Linked DNA regions of Caldimonas brevitalea. Each later gene encodes a partner of the first gene's protein in a complex. Links are inferred from orthologs where the notes say so. Each region holds a gene or a part of one and is shown in the gene's direction. Other genes may lie near its edges.

What was found.
Region 2: the proteins of AAW51_RS25280 (region 1) and yajC are in contact, whole or in part, in a crystal structure (PDB 2RDD), measured with the Escherichia coli proteins. The link is inferred for Caldimonas brevitalea from one-to-one orthologs.

The regions. Positions count from the first base shown.
Region 1 is NZ_CP011371.1:5,922,593-5,934,076, reverse strand. Bases 2,690-6,364 are described here. They hold AAW51_RS25280 (efflux RND transporter permease subunit), read left to right. Parts: upstream 2,690-3,020; coding sequence 3,021-6,164; downstream 6,165-6,364. Other genes in these bases: AAW51_RS25275 (efflux transporter outer membrane subunit), read left to right, coding at 6,161-6,364; AAW51_RS25285 (efflux RND transporter periplasmic adaptor subunit), read left to right, coding at 2,690-3,007. In the rest of the region: AAW51_RS25295 (DUF1501 domain-containing protein), read left to right, coding at 1-866; AAW51_RS25290 (TetR family transcriptional regulator), read right to left, coding at 963-1,598; more of AAW51_RS25285, read left to right, coding at 1,805-2,689; more of AAW51_RS25275, read left to right, coding at 6,365-7,594; AAW51_RS25270 (2OG-Fe(II) oxygenase), read left to right, coding at 8,081-8,983; AAW51_RS25265 (hypothetical protein), read left to right, coding at 9,079-9,375; AAW51_RS25260 (zinc ribbon domain-containing protein), read left to right, coding at 9,404-10,489; AAW51_RS25255 (hypothetical protein), read right to left, coding at 10,505-11,484.
Region 2 is NZ_CP011371.1:607,879-618,562, forward strand. What follows is about bases 3,478-6,352. They hold yajC (preprotein translocase subunit YajC), read left to right. Parts: upstream 3,478-4,687; coding sequence 4,688-5,017; downstream 5,018-6,352. Other genes in these bases: AAW51_RS02675 (SMP-30/gluconolactonase/LRE family protein), read right to left, coding at 3,488-4,414; secD (protein translocase subunit SecD), read left to right, coding at 5,088-6,352. In the rest of the region: AAW51_RS27775 (PAS domain-containing protein), read right to left, coding at 1-985; AAW51_RS02665 (patatin-like phospholipase family protein), read left to right, coding at 1,140-2,462; AAW51_RS02670 (metallophosphoesterase), read right to left, coding at 2,569-3,390; more of secD, read left to right, coding at 6,353-6,965; protein translocase subunit SecF, read left to right, coding at 7,093-8,124; AAW51_RS02695 (DUF1631 family protein), read left to right, coding at 8,169-10,475; AAW51_RS02700 (Smg family protein), read right to left, coding at 10,513-10,684. UniProt on the Escherichia coli protein: The SecYEG-SecDF-YajC-YidC holo-translocon (HTL) protein secretase/insertase is a supercomplex required for protein secretion, insertion of proteins into membranes, and assembly of membrane protein complexes.

The DNA.
Region 1 (11,484 bases):
CCGGCCGCGAGGTGATGCAATACCAGGTCGGCGGCAACGGCGCGATCCGCCTCGCCGTCGACTCGAACCGTCGCTTGTTCGATTCGGCCGTGGCCGGCGCGGCGCTCGAGCGCATCGTCACCACCTCGCGCTCGGGCCATCTGCTCGAGCAGGCCTACGTCGACACCACACGTCGTTCCATCGAAGCCGAGCGGGCCCTCGGCGCGGCGCTGGGCGCCGGTGTCGTCGCACCCTACGGCACCCCGGGCATGAACGGGCAGAACGACCCGCTGCTGCAGTACGACAACCCCGCCACCGGCGCCAAGGCCGCCAACCCGCTCGCCCAGCAGTTGCAGATCGTCGCCCGCATGATCGGCGCGGCCGGCAATCTGGGCCTGCGCCGCCAGGTATTTTTTGTAGGCCTGGGCGGTTTCGACACGCACGACTTCCAGAACCGCAACCACGGCGACCTGATGGCCCGTTTGTCGCACGGCCTGGCGTACTTCGACAGCGTGCTGGCCGGCATCGGCATGCAGGACAAGGTCACCACCTTCACCGCCTCCGACTTCGGGCGCACCTTCACCAGCAACGGCGACGGCACCGACCACGGGTGGGGCGCGCACCATTTCGTGATGGGCGGCGCGGTGCGCGGCGGTGACGTCTACGGCCGCTTCCCCGTCTACGGGCTGAGCAACGGGCGCAACGATTTCACGAGCGACAACCAGGTCGGCAACAACGGCGCGCTGCTACCGGAGATCTCGGTCGACCAATATGCCGCGACGATGGGGCGCTGGTTCGGCCTGAGCGACGGCCAGTTGCTCGACATCTTCCCCAACCTGACCCAGTTCGACGCCTCGCGTCGCAACCTCGGCTTCATGCTCGCCTGACCAGGCGAGTGCGGGGGCCGCACGCGGGACTCGCACGTCTCGCGCGGCCCGGGCCGCACCACGCCGTGCGGCACCCCGGCGCCATCCACAGCCGTCTTACCCGGCCGATTTCAAACACAGCCGGCGGCTGTCCACATGGGCCGCGATCAAGGCCTTCAGCTCGGGGCATTTCTGGAAGGCGGGAACGCCCAGCAAGCGCAGCCGCAGCAAGCCGGTCAGGAACACCAGGGTCTCGAGCGCCGCCAGCTTGGGTGTCAGGCCCGGGCGCAGCTGTTGCGCGCGACTGGCCGCGAGATACGCCTGCTGTAGCTTCGCCAGGCACTCTTCGTTGCGTTCGATATAGTCGGTCAGGTCCCGCGCCAGCTCGCCGACGAACTCGCATTTGAAGTTCAGGATCTCCATCGTCGACAGCAAGCTGCTGTTCTGCGACAGCGCGGCGACGAACTGCATCAGGAAGTTCGCGACCCGTTGCAAGGGGTCGGCGTGCGGGTCCTGCAGCAAGGTGTAGTCCATCTGGTCGACCAGCGGGATGGTGACCTCCTGGCACATGGCCTTGAACAACTGTTCCTTGTTGGCGAAGTGCCAATAGATGGCACCGCGCGTCAGGCCTGCGGCTTGCGCGATGTGCTCGAGGCTGGTGTTGCCCACGCCTCGGCTGTGAAACGTTTCGCGGGCGGCGGCCAAGATCTGGCGCCGGGTTTGCTCAGCTTCCTCTTTGGTGCGGCGCGCCATGGCGAATGTTAAGGTGTGCTTAATACATACATACACGAATGTATGTATGATAGCCCGGCTGTCGCTGTAGTTCCCAAGCGTTTTCCATATCTCGCCGTTTGTCGCCACCTTCGGGTCGCGGCAGTCGGCTGTTTTTATCGCGGGTTCATTCCATGGCTTATTTCCGCCTCTCCTCACACAGCGGCGCGTCGCCGTCGTCGGCGCCCATGCTCTGCCGTCATCCGTCGCGTCTGCTGGTCGTCTCGGCGGTCGCTGTCGCGGCATTGCTGTCCGCCTGTGGCCAGAAGAACGGTGATGCCCAAGCGCAGGATCACGGCGCCGGCGGGCCGCCGCAGGCCATGCCGGTCGCCGTCCGCCAGGTCGCGCTGCAGACCGTGCCGATCACGCTCGAAGCCGTCGGCCAGGCCGAAGGCTCGAAAGAAGTCGAAGTGCGCGCACGTGTCGGCGGGCTGATCGAGCGCCAGCTGTACCAGGAAGGCGAGCGCATCAAGGCCGGTGCGCCGCTCTACCGCATCGAGCGTGCCCCGTTCGAGATCGCCTTGCAGCAGGCGCGCGCCAACCTCGCGCAGCAGCAGGCCCAGCTCGAACAGGCGCGCCGCGAGGCCCAGCGTCTGAAGCCGCTGGCCGAACAGCAGGCGATCAGCCAGCGCGAGTACGACGACGCCGCTTCCGGGCTGCGGCTGGCCGAAGCCGCATTGGCCGCGGCCCAAGCGCAGGTGCGCGAGGCGGAGCTGAACCTGTCCTACACCTCGGTCACCGCGCCGATCAGCGGCATCAGCGGCCGGTCTCAGAGATCGCAGGGCGCCTTGGTCACGCCCGGCGCCGACAGCCTGCTGACCACCGTGATCCAGACCGACCCGCTGTGGGTGCGGTTCTCGTTCTCGGAGTCGGAGCTGTCACAGCTGCGCGGCGGGCGTAACGCCCAAGTGCGTCTGCTCGATGCCAATGGCAAGCCGCTGGCGACACAAGGGCGGCTCAACTTCGCCGGCTCCAGTGTCGACCCCCGCGTGGGCACCGTGCAATTGCGCGCCGAGTTTCCTAACCCCGATCTCACCATCCTGCCCGGCCAGTTCGTGCGGGCGCAGGTGGTGGCCGGTGAGGTGCAGGCCTTTGTGGTGCCCAAGGCGGCCGTGATGCAGACCGACCAGGGCAGCATGGTCTGGACCGTGCGCGACGGCAAAGCCACGCCGACGCCGGTGCAGGTTGGCACCTGGAACGGCGGCGACTGGGTGGTGCGCAGCGGCTTGAACGCTGGCGACCAGGTGATCGTCGACAACCTGATGAAGCTGCGGCCGGGCGCACCGGTGCAGCCGGCGGCGCCTCAGGGTGCGGTCCCCGCCGCTGCCGGCGCCTCGGCTGCCGCACCCGCGTCCGCCGGGTCCGCTGCACCGGCCGCTTCGGCCCAGTGAGACGGGAGCGAGCATGTCTTCGAAGTTTTTCATCGAACGGCCGATCTTCGCGGCGGTCCTGTCCATCATCATCGTGTTGGCAGGGCTGGTCTCGCTGAAGATCCTGCCGATCGCGCAATACCCCGAGATCGCACCGCCGACGGTGACGATCACCGCCACCTATCCCGGTGCCTCGGCCGAAACTTTGGCCAAAACCGTTGCGGGCCCCATCGAGGAACAACTGTCGGGCGTCGAGAACCTGCTGTATTTCGGCTCCAGTTCTTCGTCCAACGGCCAGACCGTCATCACCGCCACCTTCGAGGTCGGCACCGACGTTGACAAGGCCACGTTCAACGTCAACAACCGCGTGCAGCTGGCCGCGCCGCGCCTGCCCGACGAGGTGCGGCGTAATGGTGTGGTGGTGGCCAAGCGGTCCAACAACTTCCTGCTGGTGGTGGGCCTGAACTCGCCCAAGGGCACCTACGACTCGTTGTTTCTGTCGAACTACGCCACGCAGAACGTCCTCGACGAACTCAAGCGCATCCCCGGCGCCGCCGACGTGCAGATCTTCGGCGCCCGAGACTATTCGATGCGCTTGTGGCTGCAGCCCGACCGGATGGCGCAGCTGGGTGTGACCACGGCCGACATCGCCGCCGCGGTGAACGGACAGAACGCCCAGTACGCCGCCGGCAAGATCGGCGCCGAGCCGGCGCCCAAAGGCCAGGACCTGGTCTACACCGTCACCGCACAAGGCCGGCTGGTGGCGCCCGAGCAGTTCGGCGACATCATCGTGCGTGCCACCGGGCCCAACGGTGTGCTGCGCCTGAAGGACGTCGCCCGCATCGAGCTGGGTGCGCAGAGCTACGACGCCTCCAACAGCGTCAACGGCCAGCCGGCCATCGCGCTGGCGGTGTTCCTGCAGTCGGGCGCCAACGCGCTCGACGTCGGCGACGCGGTCAAGGCGCGCATGGCCGAGCTCAAGCGCGACACCTTCCCCGAAGACGTCGACTACCTGATCCCCTACGACACCACACGTTTCGTGTCGGCGTCGATCAGCGAGGTGGTCAAGACGGTGATCGAAGCGGCCGTGATCGTGCTGCTGGTGGTGTTCGTGTTCCTGCAGACCTGGCGCGCCACCCTGATCCCGATGCTGGCGGTGCCGGTGTCGCTGATCGGCACCTTCGCCGGGCTGTGGCTGTTCGGCTTCTCGATCAACACGCTGACACTGTTCGCGATGGTGCTGGCGATCGGCATCGTGGTTGACGATGCCATCGTCGTGCTCGAGAACGTCGAGCGCTTGATGCGCGAAGAGAAGATGAGCGCCTTCGCGGCGTCCATCGAGGCGATGCGCGAGGTCTCCGGTGCGGTCGTCGGCATCGTGCTGGTGCTGTGCGCGGTGTTCATCCCGGTGGCTTTCATGGGCGGCATCGCCGGCCAGTTGTATCGCCAGTTCGCCGTCACGGTGGCGATCGCGGTGGTGCTGTCGGGCGTGGTCGCGCTGACGCTGACGCCGGCGCTGTGCGCCTTGCTGCTCCAGCCGCACCACGACGGCGTGACGCGCAGCGAGCGCTTCTTCGCGCCGTTCAACCGCTTCTTCGACTGGACGACGCGGCGCTACCTGGGGGGTGTCAATCTTGTCCTCAAGCGGCGCATTGCGGCGGTGTTCGCGTTCCTGCTGATGGTGGCGGCGGCGGGCTGGATGCTCAACAAGGTGCCCAGCAGCTTCGTGCCGGGCGAGGACCAGGGCTACATCATCGGTGCCGTGGTGCTGCCCGACGGCGCCACGCTGGAGCGCACCAGCCGCACGACTGAGCAGCTGCGGCTGATGAACAGCGGCAACGAGGCCATCGAGCACTTCTTCATCGTCAACGGCTTCGATCTGATCGGCGGCGGCAGCAAGAGCAACGCCGCGACCATCTTCGTGCCGATGAAGTCCTGGGACAAGCGTCAGCAAACCGCCCAGGAGCTGGCGCAACAGATGAGCGGCATGGGTTTTGGCCTCAACGACGGCATCGCCTTCGCGTTCAATCCGCCGGCCATCCAGGGGCTGGGGCAGGCGGGCGGCTTCGAGGTCTACGTGCAGGGCCGCACCGAGTCGGACCCCAAGCGGCTGGCCGAAGTGACCCAGGAGTTCATCGCGGCCTTGTCCAAGCATCCTGCGCTGACTGGGATCAACACCTTCTACCGGCCCACCGTGCCGCAGCTGAAGGTCGAGGTCGACCGCGAGAAGGCGCTGGCGCTGGGCGTGCCCGTCAACGAAGTGTTCAATGCGCTGCAGGCGCAGATGGGCTCGCTCTACGTCAACGACTTCAACCGGTCGGGCCGCACCTATCGTGTGACGATGCAGGCCGACGCGCCGTATCGTTCCAAGCCTGAAGACCTGGGCCGGCTTTATGTGCGCTCGATCACCAGCGGCAACATGATCCCGCTGAAGGCACTGATCCGCGTCGACACGGTCACCGGGGCCGAGCAGATCGAACGCTACAACTCCTACATCGCGGCCAAGGTGATGGGCAGCGCCAAGCCGGGCTTCAGCTCCGGCGACGCGATCGCCGCGGTGGAGCAGGTGGCTCGCGAAACGTTGCCGCCCGGCTACGGCTACGAGTGGACCAGCCAGGCCTTCCAGGAAAAGCGCACTGGCAGCGCATCGATCTTCGCCTTCGGGTTCGCGCTGGTGATGGTCTATCTGATCCTGGCCGCGCTCTACGAACGCTGGGGGGTGCCGATGGCGGTGGTGCTGGCGGTGCCGTTCGCGCTGACCGGTGCGCTGCTGTTCGTGATGCTGCGGGGCATGGAGAACGACATCTACTTCCAGATCGGCCTGGTGGTGCTGATCGGCCTGGCGGCCAAGAACGCCATCCTGATCGCCGAGTTCGCGATGCAGGGCATGGAGCACGGCAAGAGTGCGGCCGAAGCGGCGCGTGAAGCGGCGCGGCTGCGCTTCCGTCCCATCGTGATGACCTCGCTGGCCTTCGTCTTCGGCGTGTTGCCGCTGATGCTGGCCACCGGGGCCGGCGCCGCGGCGCGGCAGTCGATGGGCACCGGCGTGGTGGGCGGCATGTTGATCGCCACCTTCGTCGCACCGATCTTCGTGCCCCTGTTCTTCGCACTGCTGGCCCGCAAGCCGCGCCCGCAGCACAGCCACCAACCTGGTGCCACCGAGGAGGTTCCGGTATGAAGACGCGCTTGCACACTCGCGTCGCCCCGGCCGTGCTGACGGCCCTCACCCTGGCCGGCTGCGCGCTGGGGCCCGACTACCGGCGCCCCGACGTGACGCTGCCACCGGCCTACGCGGCCGACGCGGCGGCGGTGCCGGCGGCCGGCGCGCCCACCACCGTCTCGCCGACCTGGTGGCGCTTGTTCGGCGACCCGCAGCTCGACACGCTGGTCGACACCGCGCTGGCGCGCAACGCCGACCTGCTGCAGGCCGTCGCCCGGGTCGAGCAGGCCGAGGCGCTGGTGCGCCAGGCCAACGCCGCCCAGTGGCCCAGCCTGGATCTCGGCGCCAACGCCGCGCGTGGGCGTACCAGCGGCGCCACCGGTTTGCCGGGCGGCGGCACCGTTGGCAACAACTTCCGGCTTGCCGCGTCGACCTCGTTCGAACTCGATTTCTGGGGCCGCTTGCGGCGTGCGTCGGAGGCCGCGCGTGCCGAGGCGCTGGCGAGCGGCTATGCGGGCGAAGTCGTGCGCCAGACCGTCGCCGGCCTGGTCGCCCAGGCGTATTTCTCGCTGCGCATGCTGGACGAGCAGATTGTCCTGACGCGTGAGACGCTCAAGACCCGCGAAGAGGCGGTGCGCCTGCTCGGCGTGCGCCTGCAGGGCGGCGCCAGCGGACGCCTCGACGTCGACCAGGCCGAATCGCTGCGGGCCGATGCCGCGCTGCAGTTGCGCGAGCTGGAACGGCAACGCTCGCTGGCGCAATCGCAACTGGGCCTGCTGACCGCTCAGCCCGGCCTCGAGCTGGCCGGCGGGCGGCTGCAGACGCTGCCGCTGCCGCCCGTGCCGCCGGCGGGGCTGCCATCGGAGCTGCTCGCGCGCCGGCCCGACGTGCGCCAGGCCGAACAGCAGCTGGTGTCGGCCAACGCCCAGATCGGCGTGGCCAAGGCGGCCATGTTCCCGCAGCTGTCGCTGACCGGCCTGGCCGGCGGCGAAAGCGCCGAGCTGTCGGACCTGTTGAAGAGCGGGGCGCGCATCTGGTCGGTCGGGTTCGGCCTGACGCTGCCGCTGTTCGACGCCGGCCGGCGTGCCGCGCAGACCGAGCAGGCCGAGGCGCGCCAACGTGAAGTGGTGGCCGCCTACCAGGGCGCCGTGCACTCTGCGTTCAAGGACGTCGCCGACGCCTTGGCCAATCTGCGCGCCGCGCGCGAGTCGCAGGCCGATGTCGAGGCCAGCGAAAAGGCCGCACTGCGCGCCTTGCAGGTGGCGCAGCAGCGCTATGACGTCGGCTACTCCGCCTACCTGGAGCTGCTCGACGCGCAACGCACCGCCAACACGGCACGCCTGCGCACGGTCGACAACCGGCAAGCCCAGCTGGCCGCGACGGTGGCGGTGTTCAAGGCGCTGGGCGGCGGCTGGGTGGACCCGGTGGTCGCTGCATCGCAGCCCTGATCGGTACCCGGCGGGGACCGCTCCCCACCGGGGGCGGAGGTCGGAGCCGGGTGCGCCCCGGCCCCGACCTCTGCGACGCTTGCGTCGCCCGCCCGGCGGGCAGCGCGGGGCGAGGTTGTTCTAGAAAGTAACCGCTCACGGTCGTGCCCGGTCTGGAGACCGCGGCGAGCGGCACTGAAAACACTGGCCTCTTTCTGAGTGCGCGCTGCAGCGATAGTGGGTGGTTACGCTGGCCCGCATGGGTCTCGCGCCGCCTCTGACACCGCCTGTTTCCGTGCCCTGGCCTCGATCGGTGCACCTCGTCTGCCGTCCCGACGCACTCCTTCCGTGACCCATAGGAGGTGTCGCGCGGACCCGACCGACCAGCCCCCCAAGTCGGGGGGAGCGACGATGGAAGGGGGCCAAGATTGGACATCCGGTGACCTGACATGTCCACACACATGTCACCATCGGGGCCTTCGTACATTGGCCCTGTCGTCGCCACCCATGAGCCTCCACCTTGCGGTCTCCCCACTGCCCGGCGCTCTCGGCCTGCCGCCTGAACCGACGAGCAGCAGCTCCGGCAGCTTCGTCAGCATCCGCGGGCGGCAGCTCGCGTTCGCCGATCTGCTGAGTCCTGATTTGTCCAGTCCTGCATATGTGCAGCAACTGGCGGAGCAGATGCGCGAGGCCAAGCCCTTCCCGCACCTGGTGATCGACGGCCTGTTTTCGCCGCAACTGCTGCGTCTCATCGCCGAAGAGTTCGACGACTGCCGCGAGCAGGATTGGCGCGTCGTGAAAAGCCAGCAGGAGCTGACCCACCGCTCCACGCCCGGCGCCCGCCTGGGCCCGGCGGCCAAGCTTTATTTCAGCCTGGTCAACTCGCCGTATTTCCTCGACCTGCTGTCGACGGTGTCGGGTGTCGAAGACCTGATCACCGACCCCAAGCTGTACGGTGGCGGCCTGCACGAAACCCGCAACGGTGGCCGCTTCGGCATCCACCGCGACTTCAACCGCCATCCGCGCACCGGGCTCGACAACGAGATGGTGCTGATCACCTATCTGAACGAGCAGTGGAACCCGGAATGGGGCGGCGCACTGGAGCTGTGGGATGCCGAGGGCAAGCAGTGCGTGCGCAGCATCCCGCCCGATTTCGGTCGCACGGTCCTGATGCGCCACAGCGACATCAGCTACCACGGCCATCCGCATCCGCTGCAGGCGCCCGAAGGCCGCACCCGGCGCTCGGTCGCCTGCTACTACTACTCGTACCGCCTGGCGCGCCGCGAGCGGGAACGCCGCAACACCTCGTTGTTCCTGTTCAACGAGACCGTGCACAACTTCAAGACGGCCGCCAAGCTCGCGACGCCCCCTATCATCTGGCAGGCGCTGAAGCGTTTGACCGGGCACTGACCGTTCCCGCCGAGACGCGCGCCGTCCGGCGAGGCCGGACCGTCGAATCGACAGGGCACGGGCGAGGGTCCGTCCCGCAGCCCGGAGGGAGCCAGATGCAACATGCCGACCTGGCGGCACTGCGCCGTCTCGATAGCTTGCTACAAGCGCTGCGCGGTCAGGCCGCGTTGGTCGAGAAATCGGCCGGCTGCTTCTATCTGAAGTCCAAGGCCTTCCTGCACTTTCACGTCGAGGCCGACGATCTGTATGCCGACGTGAAGTTGCACGGCGACAGCTTCTCGCGTTGCCGCATCACCACGCCGGACGAGCAAACCCGGCTGCTTGCCGAGATCGAGGCCCGTTTGCAAAGCGGCGCGCCCGTGCCCGCCGCGGGCGCCGCGCGGCGGCGCTGACCTCGCCACCCCACACATTCATCCTTCCATGAGCAAAGCCCTGAGGTTGTCGGAAAAATGGTTTCGCCGCGGCCTGTGGCTGGTGGCGGCCGTGTTCGCGTCGTTCCTGATCGGGCTCGGCGGCACCATCGTCGAGAAACTGCCGCAGGTCGAGCAGCGCTACAGCCTCGACGACTTCATCGACAAACCCGCCGCCGCCGAAGCGCGTGCCGCCGTCCAGACCGCGAGGAAAGCCCAGGAAGACGCCGGCCAGGCGCTCGAACAGGCTGAACTGAAGCTGCGCGTCGCGACGGCGGACGTGGCCGCGGCGCGCGAAACCTTCAATCACTGGATCGCCACCCGGCGCGCCACCGAGCGCGCCGAGCAAGACCCGGAGTTGATCGCCCGGACCCGCGCGCTCGACGAACTGCGCACGCGCGAGCGGCGCGCCCAGGGGGTGGTCGAGGCGCAGCAGCAGACCCAACTGAACGCGCGCCAGGCCGAGGCGCGTGCGCAGCAGCGGCTGCAGACGCTCGAGCAGGCCGCCGAAGAGCAGCTGCAAGCGCAGTGGCGCCGCCAGGAACTGCGCGTGTTCGGCTACCGCCTCGCGCTGACCCTGCCCTTGCTGGGCGTGGCCGGCTGGCTGTTCGCCCGCAAGCGCGGCAGCCTCTATTGGCCCTTCGTCTGGGGTTTCATCTTCTTCGCGCTGTTCGCGTTTTTCGTCGAGCTGGTGCCCTATCTGCCGAGCTATGGCGGTTTTGTCCGCTATGCGGTGGGCATCGTCGTCACGGTGCTGGTCGGCCGCAAGGCCATCCTCGGCCTGCAGCGCTACCTCGAGCGCCAGAAGGCAGCCGAGCAACTGCCCGACACGCGCCGGCGCGCCGAACTGGGCTACGACGTGGCGCTGGCGCGGCTCGCCAAGGGGGTGTGCCCGGGTTGCGAGCGACCGGTCGACCTGAAGGACCCCGCCAACGACTACTGCCCCCATTGCGGCATCGGCCTGCACGACCACTGCGGGCGCTGCGACGCCCGCAAGAGCGCGTTCTCGAAGTTCTGCCATGCCTGCGGAGCACCCGCGGGCACGCCGGCCGGGCCGTCCGAGGCAGCCCCGGCCGGGCTGCCCGCAGCCCCGTGACGGAGCACGCCGCTGTCAGCCGCAGAGGTCTTCGGCCGACGGCGGCGCCGCCTGGGTGAGGTCGAAGTCGGCCTCTTCGATGCCGCGCCGGCCCAGCGACACCCAGTGCACCTTGTTGGCACCGCGCATCAGCCCGACGCTGCCGGTGTACGACCAGGCCAGCGGCGACGGCTGCACGCCGGTCAACGCGATCGAGGTCGGCGTCAACGACAGGTGCAGCAAACGCCGTTCGCCCGACGGCGTGTAGGCCTTGCGCTCGTGCACCGCGATGCCGGCCTCGCGCACGATGGGCGGCATGCAGTCGAGCGACGCGGTGGTGCGGCCCGCCTCGTCGAGCAAGTGCGCAAAACCGCGCCCGGCCTCGGTGGTGCCGGTGACCAGGAAGCGGCGGATCGCCGCGACGTACTGCACCTTGTAGGTGTAATAGCGCAGCGACGACTCGATGGTGCGGTAGGCCGACACGGTGCCGCTGGCCGGGTCGAGCACCGCGGTGCGCAGGCGCGCGTGCAGCTGGCCCGGCACGTACTGCTGCCACACCAGCAGCGCGCGCCGCGGCGACGCGGCCACCATCGGCCACCACTCGCGCTCGGCGTGCACCACGTTGACGTCGTGCAGCAAGCGCCCGCGCGTGTCGTAGACCTTGGCATAGACGCCGTTGCCGGTGCCCAGGTCGTCGACACCGCCGCCGTCGATCCAGCCGTCGGAATAGAACACCACGAACTTGTCGTGTGTCGCGGCCACATGGCCGGAGTGACCGCCGTGCTCGACCACCTGAGGGTAGGGCGCGACCGGCCGCAGCGACGCGTCATAGACGCCGTAGCGCTGGCTGACCTGGTCGGGGCTTTCCCAGCCGTCCTCGAAGCTCAGCATGATGTGACCGTCGCCGCTCTTGGCGGCCGACACCGGCTCCTGCGCCTCCGGCTTGTGAATGAACGGCATCGGCGCGCTGATGCGCCGTTCGTTGGGATGCCAGCTCGAGAAGTAGACGTCGTGTG
Region 2 (10,684 bases), 5.3 Mb from region 1 along the record:
CCCGCGCCGCCCGCCCCAGGGCCTGGATCGGGCGCCGGATGCCGCGCGCAGCCCGCAGCGCCAACACCACCGAGAGCACGGCGAGGAAGGCGGCCGAGGCCGCCGCCTGCCATGCCGCGTGACGTGCGCCCGTGGTCAGGATGTCCTGGGGCACGCCGATCACGAAGGTCCAGCCATACACCGGCGAGCGGCTGTAGAAGGCCAGCACCCGGATGCCGTCGAGCGAGACCGATTCGATGAAGCCCTCGGAGCGAGTCTGCAATGCGGCGATCAGGTCCGGCTGGGCCCGCTTGCCGATCCAGCGTTGCGGGTCGGGCTCGCGCGCCACGACCGTGTTGCCTTTGTCCATCACCGCCGCGATCCAGCCGGCCGGCAGGCGTTGCTGCGTGATGATGGCCTGGAGCGCGTCGGGGGTGAAGATGAGACCGACGTTGTAACGCGGCGGTGTGCCGCTGCGATCGGGCGCGAACACCCCCAGTACGGGGCGTTGGCTGACCGGCCCGATGCGCAGGTTGGAGACCTCGGGCCGGCCGGTGACGAGCGGGCGTCCGGGCGGTGCGTTGTGCCTCGGCAACGGCGTGCCGAGTGCCACCGAGGTGTTGAGCCGCTGCCGTTCGGCATCGATCAGCACCACCCAGTTGCCGCTGCCTTCGCTGGCGGCCTTGGCTTCGCCGTAAAAGCGGGCCAAATCGTCTTCGAGGATGGCTGCAGAGGCGGCCAGGGTGCGGGCGACGGCAGCTCGCTTGTCGAGTTCGCGGTCGACCACCAGCGACAGCGCGCGTGCCGTTTCCCGCAGGCGTTGGTGGGCCGATTCGGCTTCGCGTTGATAGGTGGCGACGACAATCCAGACGAACAGACAGGCCGTGGGCAGCAACACCGCGAGGATCAGCAGCAGCAGCCGGCGCCCGAGCGTCATCGGGCGTGCCGCGCCATCGGCGCCGTCGTCAGGCGTCGAAGCGAGGCGATTCGAAGCGGCGAGGGGCAATTGGCGCGTCCGTCGTTGGGCGTCTGATTGTTCCACGGCTGCTGGCCTCCACGGCTGCGCATCAACCCCTGACCCGAGCAGGCCGGGCGGCGCCCGCGGCCTTGCCGACCACAGGCCGCGCGTACCGGGCGGTCGCAACCCAGGAAGCGCTGATATGCATCTTGACACCACCGCCACCCCCGGCGCGTATCTGGACATCCTCGATGAAGTCGTCGAGGCCGCCCGGGATGGCGGCCGGCGCCCGGTGCCCGTGCTCAGCGACCTGGTCTCGGCCGACGGGCAGCAGCAGTTCGTCGACCTGGTGATGGAGGGCGGCGGCGCGCTGGGCATCGCCCTGGTCGGCTATGCCTGCGCACTGGAACGCCTGGGGGTGCGCTTCTTGTGCATCGGCGGTGCCTCCGCCGGTGCGGTGGTCGCTCTGCTGCTGGGGGCGGCGGGGCGCCCGCCCGAGGCCCGGGCCCAACGGCTGATCACCCTGGTGGAGCAAATGCCGCTGCGCGAGTTCATCGATGGTGGATGGGGCGCGCAATGGGCTTTTCATGTCTACCAGTCCTATTGGCGGCGTTCGCCCGGCGCCGCGCCTGAGCGCCTGCCTCGCAAGTTGCTCAAATGGGCGGCAACCGGTGCTGCCGCGGTGGTCAATACGCCCCGGCTGCTGCGCCGCCATGGCCTGTGCCCTGGCCTCCGCTTTCACCACTGGCTCGACGATGCGTTGGCCGAAGTGGGCTTGCCGGGCGCCACGACGGCCGACCTCGACCGCCGCCTGGCCGTGGCGCCCGGCGAAGTACGCTTTCGGGCCGAGCGCTTGCGCTCGAGCGACGCCGTCACGGCGCTGGGTGAGCACCCGGCGGTGGTGGCGATGGCGGCGTCGGAGCTGCGCACCGAACGCCGCGTGTTCTTTCCCGAGATGGCGCGACAGGAGTTGACGGGCGCCTTGGCCCAACCGGTGTCGCTGTTCGCCCGCGCGTCGATGTCCATCCCCTTGGTGTTCGAGCCACTGCGCCTGACGCCCGGCGGCCAGCGCACGGCCGACAAGCACTCGGCCCATGTGTTCGTCGATGGCGGTGTCCTGTCGAACTTTCCGATCGATGCCTTCCACGACCGCGACCACGTGCCGGCCTGCCCGACCGTCGGCATCAAGCTGGCCGAGGAGGCGACACCGCCACCCATCACCTCGTTGACCGGCTTGCTCGTGAGCATGTTCACCAGCGCACGCCATTCACGCGACCTGGCCTTTCTCGAAGACAACCCCGAGTTCCGCCAGCTGATCGCCCATGCCGATACGCAAGGCCTGGGCTGGCTGGACTTCGAGATGAGCCGCGAGGACCAGCTGCGCTTGTTCCGAGCCGGCGCCGTGGCGGCTTGCGAGTGGGTGTTTGGCAGCGCCGAGCGGCCGGGCTTCGATTGGGACGCCTACAAGGGCCTGCGCCGTTCGCAACTGAGCATGCCGGCGCCACGCCGCCGCGACACACCGTGAAGCCGGCGGTGCAGTGCCAGGCCGGCCTGGCACTGCCGGTGGGCGGTGGATCACCGCGGTGCTGCGCGCTGCGATGTGAGCACCCTTCGGAGCGCCGGGCGGGGGCTCACGCCGTCACCGACACCACCAGGCGCGGATCGAAGCCGGGGTTGTCGGTGGTCTTGCGTGTCGGGTCGTAGTAGCCGCGCGGGTTGCAGATCACGCGGGTGGTGCCGATGCGGTAGTCGCTGCAGTGGTGCAGGTGGCCGTGCACCCAGAGCCGGGCGCGCTCGAAGAACTCCTGCGGCAGGTCCGACGCGAACGCGGCGGTGAGCGGCTGGTCGCGGTACGCCTGTGGCACGCTGCGCGGGCTGGGGGCGTGGTGGGTGACCACGACGGTGGGCAAGGCTGCAAAACGCCGATCGCTGTCGTGCAGCCGCGCCTGCAGCCAGGCCCGGCCGATGCGGTGTTCGCGCAGGGCCACCTCCGGCTGGAAACAGCGGCCCTCGCGTTCGACGTCGCCGTCCTCGCGCTCGCGGATCAGGCGGAAGTCGTTCATGCCGGTGCGGGCGACCTCGGCAGCCTGGCTGCCGCTCACGCCCAGGTGTTCGTAGAGGCGGAAGTCGGTCCACAACGTCACGCCGAGGAAACGCACGCCGGCGATCACCAGGTCGTCGCGATCCATCACGTGCACATTGGTGCCGTGCGCGACCGCGCGCATGTGCTCGAGCTGGCGGCGACGCTCCCGGCCGTAGAACTCGTGGTTGCCAGGCACGTAGACCACCGGGCGGCCACCGAACACCGAATCGCGCCCCGCCCACAACACCCCACTCAGACCGGGCGTGTGGATGTCGCCGGCCAGCACCACGACGTCATAGTCCAGCTCGCTGGGCGGTGTGAAGGCGCCGAATTCGAGATGCAGGTCCGAGTAGATCAGGATCCGGGTCACGGCGACCTCCATGCGCGGTGGGCGAGCCGGTTCACTATATCCAGATAGCAGCGGGCGCGGCGCACAGGCCGCCTGGCGGCCTTGCCACCGCAGTGCCTCAGCCGGCGTAGCAGGAGGCGGGCCGGCCGACGGCGTCGGTCTCGACGCTGAACAGGGCGCCGGCCAACGGCTGCTGCGTGAGCTGGGCCTCGGTCAGCTTGGATCGCGCACTGGTGATGTACAGCGTGCCGAGCGTCGGGCCGCCGAAAGCCACGTTGGTGATGTGACCCGTCGGCAGCGGCACGCGCGCCAGCTCCGCCGCCGTGATCGGGTCGTGGCAGGTGACGCAGCCCCCGCCCCAGTGGGCGATCCACAGGCGGCCCTGGCCGTCGGTGGTCATGCCGTCCGGGTGCCCGTCCGCCTCGCTGAAGCGCAGCCACGGACGCTGGTTCGACAGGCTGCCAGTCGGCGCGTCGAAGTCGAAGGCGTAGATCTGGCGCCGGGCGGTGTCGTTGAAGTACAGGGTGCGGCCGTCGAGCGACCAGGTCGGCCCGTTGGTGACGGGGAAGCCGGCGTCGAAGACGCGCGTGCAGCGCCGGTCGGCGTCAAAACGATAGAGCGCGCCGGTGGGCGCCTCGCCCTCGTGATCCATCGTGCCGGCCCAGAACCGGCCCTGCGCGTCGCACTTGCCGTCGTTGAAGCGGTTGCCCGGGCGTTCGGGCTCGGGTTCGAGCAAGGGCTGCAAGTGGCCGCGGCCGCCATCGGCGTCAGGGTCGAAGTAGGCAAATCCTTTTTGCAGCGTCACCAGCAGCCCGGGCGCCTCGCGCCGTTCCGCCACCGCCGAGACGGTGACTTCGAACTGCCATTGCTCGCGCCGCTGCGTGGCCGGCGTGTAGCGGAGCAGCCGCTGGCCAAGGATGTCGACCCAGTAGAGGGCCTGGCGCGCCGGCGACCAGCAAATGCCTTCGCCGAGGATCGCGGCAGCTGGCCAGACGGGTGTGACGGGGCCGAGCAGTTGCGGGCGGGGGCAGGAGACGGAGGCCATGGTGCGGGGTCCTGGGCTGTACGAAGTGGCGAGCGTAGCGGCCGCCACGACGTGTTGCCTGACGCGGCTTGCGCAGCGCTGCGCGCCTTCGCGGCCCTGGGTGGGCCGGCGGGCACGCATCGAGCGACCCAGGAGGCGGCGCTGTGCCGGCGGCCGCCGGTGCGCGAACTGGCGGACGGCAGGCTGCCCCAGCCGGGTGGCGCGGCCGCTGCGCAGCGCGGGCAGTCCAGCGGCATACAATCAAATGTTCATCTTACGTCCCTGGAGACCCCTGTGTTTATCTCTGAAGCCTTTGCTCAGGCCGCCCCTGCCGCCCAACCCGGCGCCGGGTCGTCCCTGATGAGCATGCTGCCGCTCGTGCTGATGTTCGTGGTGTTGTACTTCATCATGATCCGGCCCCAGATGAAGAAGCAGAAGGAGCACAAGGCCATGATCGAAGCGCTGGCCAAGGGCGATGAGGTCGTGACCGCCGGCGGCGTGCTCGGCAAAGTCTCGAAACTCGGTGAAACCTATGTACACGTCGACGTGTCGAACGGGGTCGAGATCCAGGTGCAGCGCAGTGCCGTGGTGCAAGTCCTGCCGAAGGGCACGATCGGCAAGTAACGCCGCCGCCCAGCGTCCTTCCGGGCCTGCCGCGCGGGCCCGTGCACAGCCTTAAGGCAAAAGAGTCGTCATGAACCGCTATCCTTGGTGGAAATACGCGATCCTGGTGGTCGCGGTGCTGGTGGGGCTGATCTATGCCCTGCCCAACCTCTTCGGCGAAGCCCCCGCCGTGCAAGTCTCGAGCGGCAAGGCCACCGTCAAGGTCGACGTGGACCTTGAAGCGCGCGTCTCGCAGGCCTTGCAGCAGGCCGGGCTGCAACCCGATTTCGTGCAGTTCGAAGGCAATTCGGTCAAGGCCCGGTTCGCCGACACCGACGCGCAGCTGAAGGCCAAGGACGTGCTCAGCAGCGCGCTCAACCCCGACCCCGCCGACCCCGCCTACATCGTCGCGCTCAATCTGGTGCCGCGCTCGCCCCAGTGGCTGGCGGCGCTGAACGCGAGGCCGATGTACCTCGGCCTCGACCTGCGCGGCGGCGTGCACTTTCTGATGCAGGTCGACATGAAGGCGGCGCTGACCAAGCGCGCCGAGGGCCTGACCGCCGACGTGCGCTCGATGTTGCGCGACAAGAACATCCGGCACGGCGGCGTGACCCGCAACGGCAACGACATCGAACTGCGTTTGCGCGACGCCGAGACGCTGGCCGCCGCACGGCGCGTCATCGAAGACCAACTGCCCGACCTTGCGATCACCGAGACGCCCGAAGGCAGCGAGTTCAAGCTGAGCGCCCGCCTGAAGCCAGATGCCGCGCGCCGGGTGCAGGAACAGGCGCTGAAGCAGAACATCACCACGCTGCACAACCGCATCAACGAGCTGGGCACCACCGAGCCGGTGATCCAGCAGCAGGGCCTGGACCGTGTCGTGGTGCAGCTGCCTGGCGTGCAGGACACGGCACGCGCCAAGGACATCATCGGCCGCACCGCCACGCTCGAAGTGCGGCTGGTCGACGACAGTCCCGAAGCGGCGTCCGCGGCGGCCGGTGGCGGCCCGGTGCCGTTCGGCACCGAGCGGTATGTCGAGCGCGGCGGCGGCCCGCTGATCGTCAAGCGCCAGGTCATCCTGACCGGCGAGAACCTCACCGACGCGCAAGCCGGCTTCGACGAGCAGCAGCAAGCCGCGGTGCACCTGACGCTCGACGCCAAGGGGGCCCGCATCTTCCGCGAGGTGACCGGTCAGAACATCAACAAGCGCATGGCCATCCTGCTGTTCGAGAAAGGCAAGGGCGAGGTCGTGACCGCCCCGGTCATCCGCTCGGAAATCGGCGGTGGCCGGGTGCAGATCTCCGGCAGCATGAGCACCCAGGAAGCGAACGACACCGCACTGCTGCTGCGGGCCGGCTCGCTGGCGGCGCCGATGGAGATCATCGAAGAACGCACCATCGGCCCCGCACTCGGCGCCGAGAACATCGACAAGGGTTTGAAGAGCGTGGTCTACGGGTTCATCGCGATCGCGGTGTTCATGTGCCTGTACTACGGCCTGTTCGGCGTCTTCTCGACCGTCGCGCTGGCCGTCAACGTGCTGCTGCTGGTGGCCTTGCTGTCGATGCTGCAGGCCACCCTGAGCCTGCCCGGTATCGCCGCCATCGCGCTGACGCTGGGCATGGCCATCGATGCCAACGTGCTGATCAACGAACGCGTGCGCGAGGAATTGCGCAACGGCAGTGCGCCGCAAACGGCGATCCACACGGGTTACGACCGCGCCTTCGCCACCATCCTGGACTCCAATATCACGACGCTGATCGCCGGCGTGGCGCTGCTCGCCTTCGGCTCCGGCCCGGTGCGCGGCTTCGCGGTGGTGCACTGCCTGGGCATCCTGACGTCGATGTTCTCGGCGGTGTTCTTCTCGCGCGGGCTGGTCAACCTGTGGTACGGCCGCCAGAAGAAGCTGAAGAAGGTCTCGATCGGCCAGGTGTGGCGGCCGGGCGGTGAACAGCAGGTCGAGAAGGCCTGACAACACCCACTGCAGCCCCACCGCAACGCAAGCAAGCCCATGGACAAGGACCGGGCCGACACCGACGCACGCAGCGCATGCCGGTGGCGCCCGTCCTTCACACAATAGTTAGCCAGGACTCCGGCAGATGGAATTCTTCCGTATCAAGCGCGACATCCCGTTCATGCGGCACGCGCTGATCTTCAACATCATTTCGGTGCTGACCTTCGTCGCCGCAGTGTTCTTTCTGATCACCCGCGGCTTGCACCTGTCGATCGAGTTCACCGGCGGCACCGTGATGGAGCTGCAGTACGCTCAGGCGGCCGATCTGGCCAAGGTGCGGCACAGTGTCGAGTCGATGAACTTCGGCGAGGTGCAGGTGCAGAACTTCGGCACCTCGCGCGATGTGCTGATCCGCCTGCCGCTGCGCGGCGACGTGAAGCAGGCCGAGGTGGTCGGCAAGGTGTTCGGGGCGCTGTGCCAGGCCGAAAACGGCAAGGTCGAACGCCGCCAGGCGACCACCGAAAAGGGCGAGACGGTCAGCGGCGAGGTGTGCACGACCGGCAGCGCCGAGCCGCTGCGGCTGCAGCGCAGCGAGTTCGTCGGCCCGCAGGTGGGCTCGGAGCTGGCGCGCGACGGCGCGCTCGCGCTGCTGGTGACCGTCGTCGGCATCATGATCTACCTGGCGATGCGCTTCGAATGGAAGTTCTCGGTCGCGGCCATCATCGCCAATCTGCACGACGTCATCATCATCCTGGGCTTCTTCGCCTTTTTCCAGTGGGAGTTCTCACTGTCGGTGCTGGCGGCCGTGCTGGCGGTGCTCGGTTATTCCGTCAACGAGTCGGTGGTGATCTTCGACCGGATCCGCGAGGCCTTCCGCAAGTACCGCAAGATGACGCCCAGCGAGGTGATCGACCACGCGATCACCAGCACGATGAGCCGTACCATCATCACGCACGGCTCGACCCAGATGATGGTGCTGGCGATGCTGCTGGTCGGCGGCCCGACGCTGCACTACTTCGCGATCGCACTGACCATCGGCATCCTGTTCGGTATCTACTCGTCGGTGTTTGTCGCCGCCGCGATCGCGATGTGGCTGGGTGTCAAGCGGGAAGACCTGATCAAGCAGACACGCCAGGAAGGCGACCCGGACGATCCCAACGCGGGTGCCGTGGTGTAGAGTTGACACAGTTTTCCGCATAGGACGCAGGCGTTCTCTCCACCATGGCGATACCCGCCGACCCGAAGGCGCTCGCAGCCCAAGCCCGCAGGACCTTTCTGAACGTGCTGCTCTACGGAGCACCGAACGCCTTGCTGGCGATAGAAGAAGGGGTGAAGACGCTCGCCTCGCAGGCGGCGCCGCCGGAGGTGTTGCTGCGCCGCCGCGACGCCGCGGCCGACATGCAGCGCTGCCGCATCGGCTGGCAGCGGCATTTGGCCGAACGCCTGCAGCGGCGCGCGGCCAGCGTCGAAGAGGTCACCCCGACCCAGCCCGGTGCCCTCAGCGGCCTGCGTGGCGCCGAGCTGTCGCTGGTCGATGACGACACCATCGAGCACGAGATCCTGACCTCCCGCCTCGCACTGGCGGCCATGGATCAGGCGGCCTCCGAATTCACCGACCTGCGTTCGCGCTTCAGCACGCTCGAGCGTCGCCCCGAGTTGGCGTCGGCCGATGTGCTGCGCCCGCACGTGATTGCGCGCGAGGCGCTCGAGGCTTGGCGGGCGGCCGGGCTGACCGTCGTCGCTTGGCGAACGGTGCAACCCATCCTGCACGACGAGCTGGCGCACCTGATGGTGCTGGCCTACCACGAGACCAACAAGTGGTTGATGGCCCATGGCGTGCTGCCCGAGATCGACCTGCGGCCGCTGATCCGTCGCAGCCGCAACGCCGGGGGCGCGGCGGGCGGGCCCGCCCCTCATGGCGGCACGCCGACGTCTCCCGCCTCGGGGCTGGCCGGCGGCGCGGCCTTGCCGCCGCCGTCCGCGCCCGCGGCCTTGCGCTCGGCGGTGGGCGAGGAAACGCGGATGATGACGCGCTCGTCCAGCCTGATGCGCTCCACCGAGCAAGCGCAGGCGGTGCTGGGGCGCTTGAACCGGCTGGTCGGCAAGCAGGTGCCCGACTTCGAGGTCACCACCACGTTCAAGGCGTCGCCCAAGCTGGCGGCCGCGATCGCAGAGGCCGAGCGCGACGTCGCGCAGCGCCTGCGCAGCACCCAGCCCGACCTGATGCCGGCCAGTGCGCCGGCCCTGCTGGACCAGCTCAACGAACGCAAACAGGCCCTCAAACAGGCGGCCGAATCTCCCATCGAACGGGCCACGATCGAGATCGTGGCCTTGCTGTTCCAGAGCATCCTCACCGAGGAGCGATTGCCGCCGTCGGTGCGGGTCTGGTTCGCACGGCTGCAGATGCCGGTGCTGCGGGTGGCGATCGGCGAGCCCGATTTTTTCGCCACCACCGACCATCCGGCGCGCAAGCTGATCGACCGGATGGGCGCCTGCGTGATGGGGTTCGACGCTGCCACCGCGGGGGTGATGGGCGACGCGCTCGAGAAAGAAATCAAGCGGGTGGTGCAGGTGGTCGAGGCCTACCCCGACACGGGGCGGCGGGTGTTCCAGACCGTGCTCGTGGAGTTCGAGAAGTTTCTCGAGAACTACTTCCGCCACGAAAACGAGGTGTCGCGCAAAGGCGTCTCGCTGGCGCAGCAGGTCGAGCAGCGCGAAATCCTGACCATCCAGTACACGATCGAGTTGCGCAAGATGCTCAACGAGGTGCCGGTGCAGGACGGGGTGCGCGATTTTCTGTTCCACATCTGGGCCGACGTGCTGGCGATGAGCGCAGTCAAGAGCGGCGCACAGAGCGAGACCACCAAGGCCATGAAGCGGGCGGCGGCCGATTTGATCTGGTCGGCCAGCGCCAAGGTCTCCCGCGAGGAACGGGCCGAGGTGATCCGCCGCCTGCCGCCGTTGCTCAAGACCTTGCGCGATGGCATGGCCAGTGCCGGCGTGCCGGGCGAAAAGCAGGACGAGCACATCCAGGCACTCAACAACTCCTTGGCGGCTGCCTTCACCGCCAAGACCGCGGCTATTCCGCACGAACGGCTCGAAGAGTTGATGCTGCAGCTGGAGACGCTGGAAGAGCTGCTGCCCGACATCGAAGTGGAGATCGACGAGTCGATGGTGCTGGACCTGTCCAGCCACGAGTCGTCCGGGCTCGAGGTGGTCGCCGAGGGGGGCTCGATGCCCAGTCCGGCCATGGTCAGCTGGGCCCGCTCGCTGCAGGTCGGCACCTGGTTCAAGCTCGACTACCGGGGGCGCAACGAGCCGGTGCAACTGGCGTGGCAGGGGCTGCGCCGGCAGCTGAGCCTGTTCGCCTCGCCGCATGGGCGCTGCGTGTTGTTCCAGCAGCACCGGCTGGCGGCCTTCCTGCAGGCGGGGCTGCTGGTGCCCGCCGAAGAAGAAGCGCTGACCGTGCGGGCCACCCGCAACGCCTTGGCCAAGCTCGACGCCGACCCGAGCCGGCTGCTGAGCTGACTGACGGCAGCCGGCGCGCTCGGCGCGGCGGAGGGGGTCAGTGGATGAGCCGGTCGGCGGCGTCGACGAACAACTCGTCGAGGATCAGCGCGTCGGGCTCTTCGCCCAGGCTCCAGAACACCATCAGCACGATGATCTTCAGGTCTTCGAGCGACATCGGGCTGCCGTTGCTGACCATCGCACGGTCGATGACGATCTCGCGCATCGGC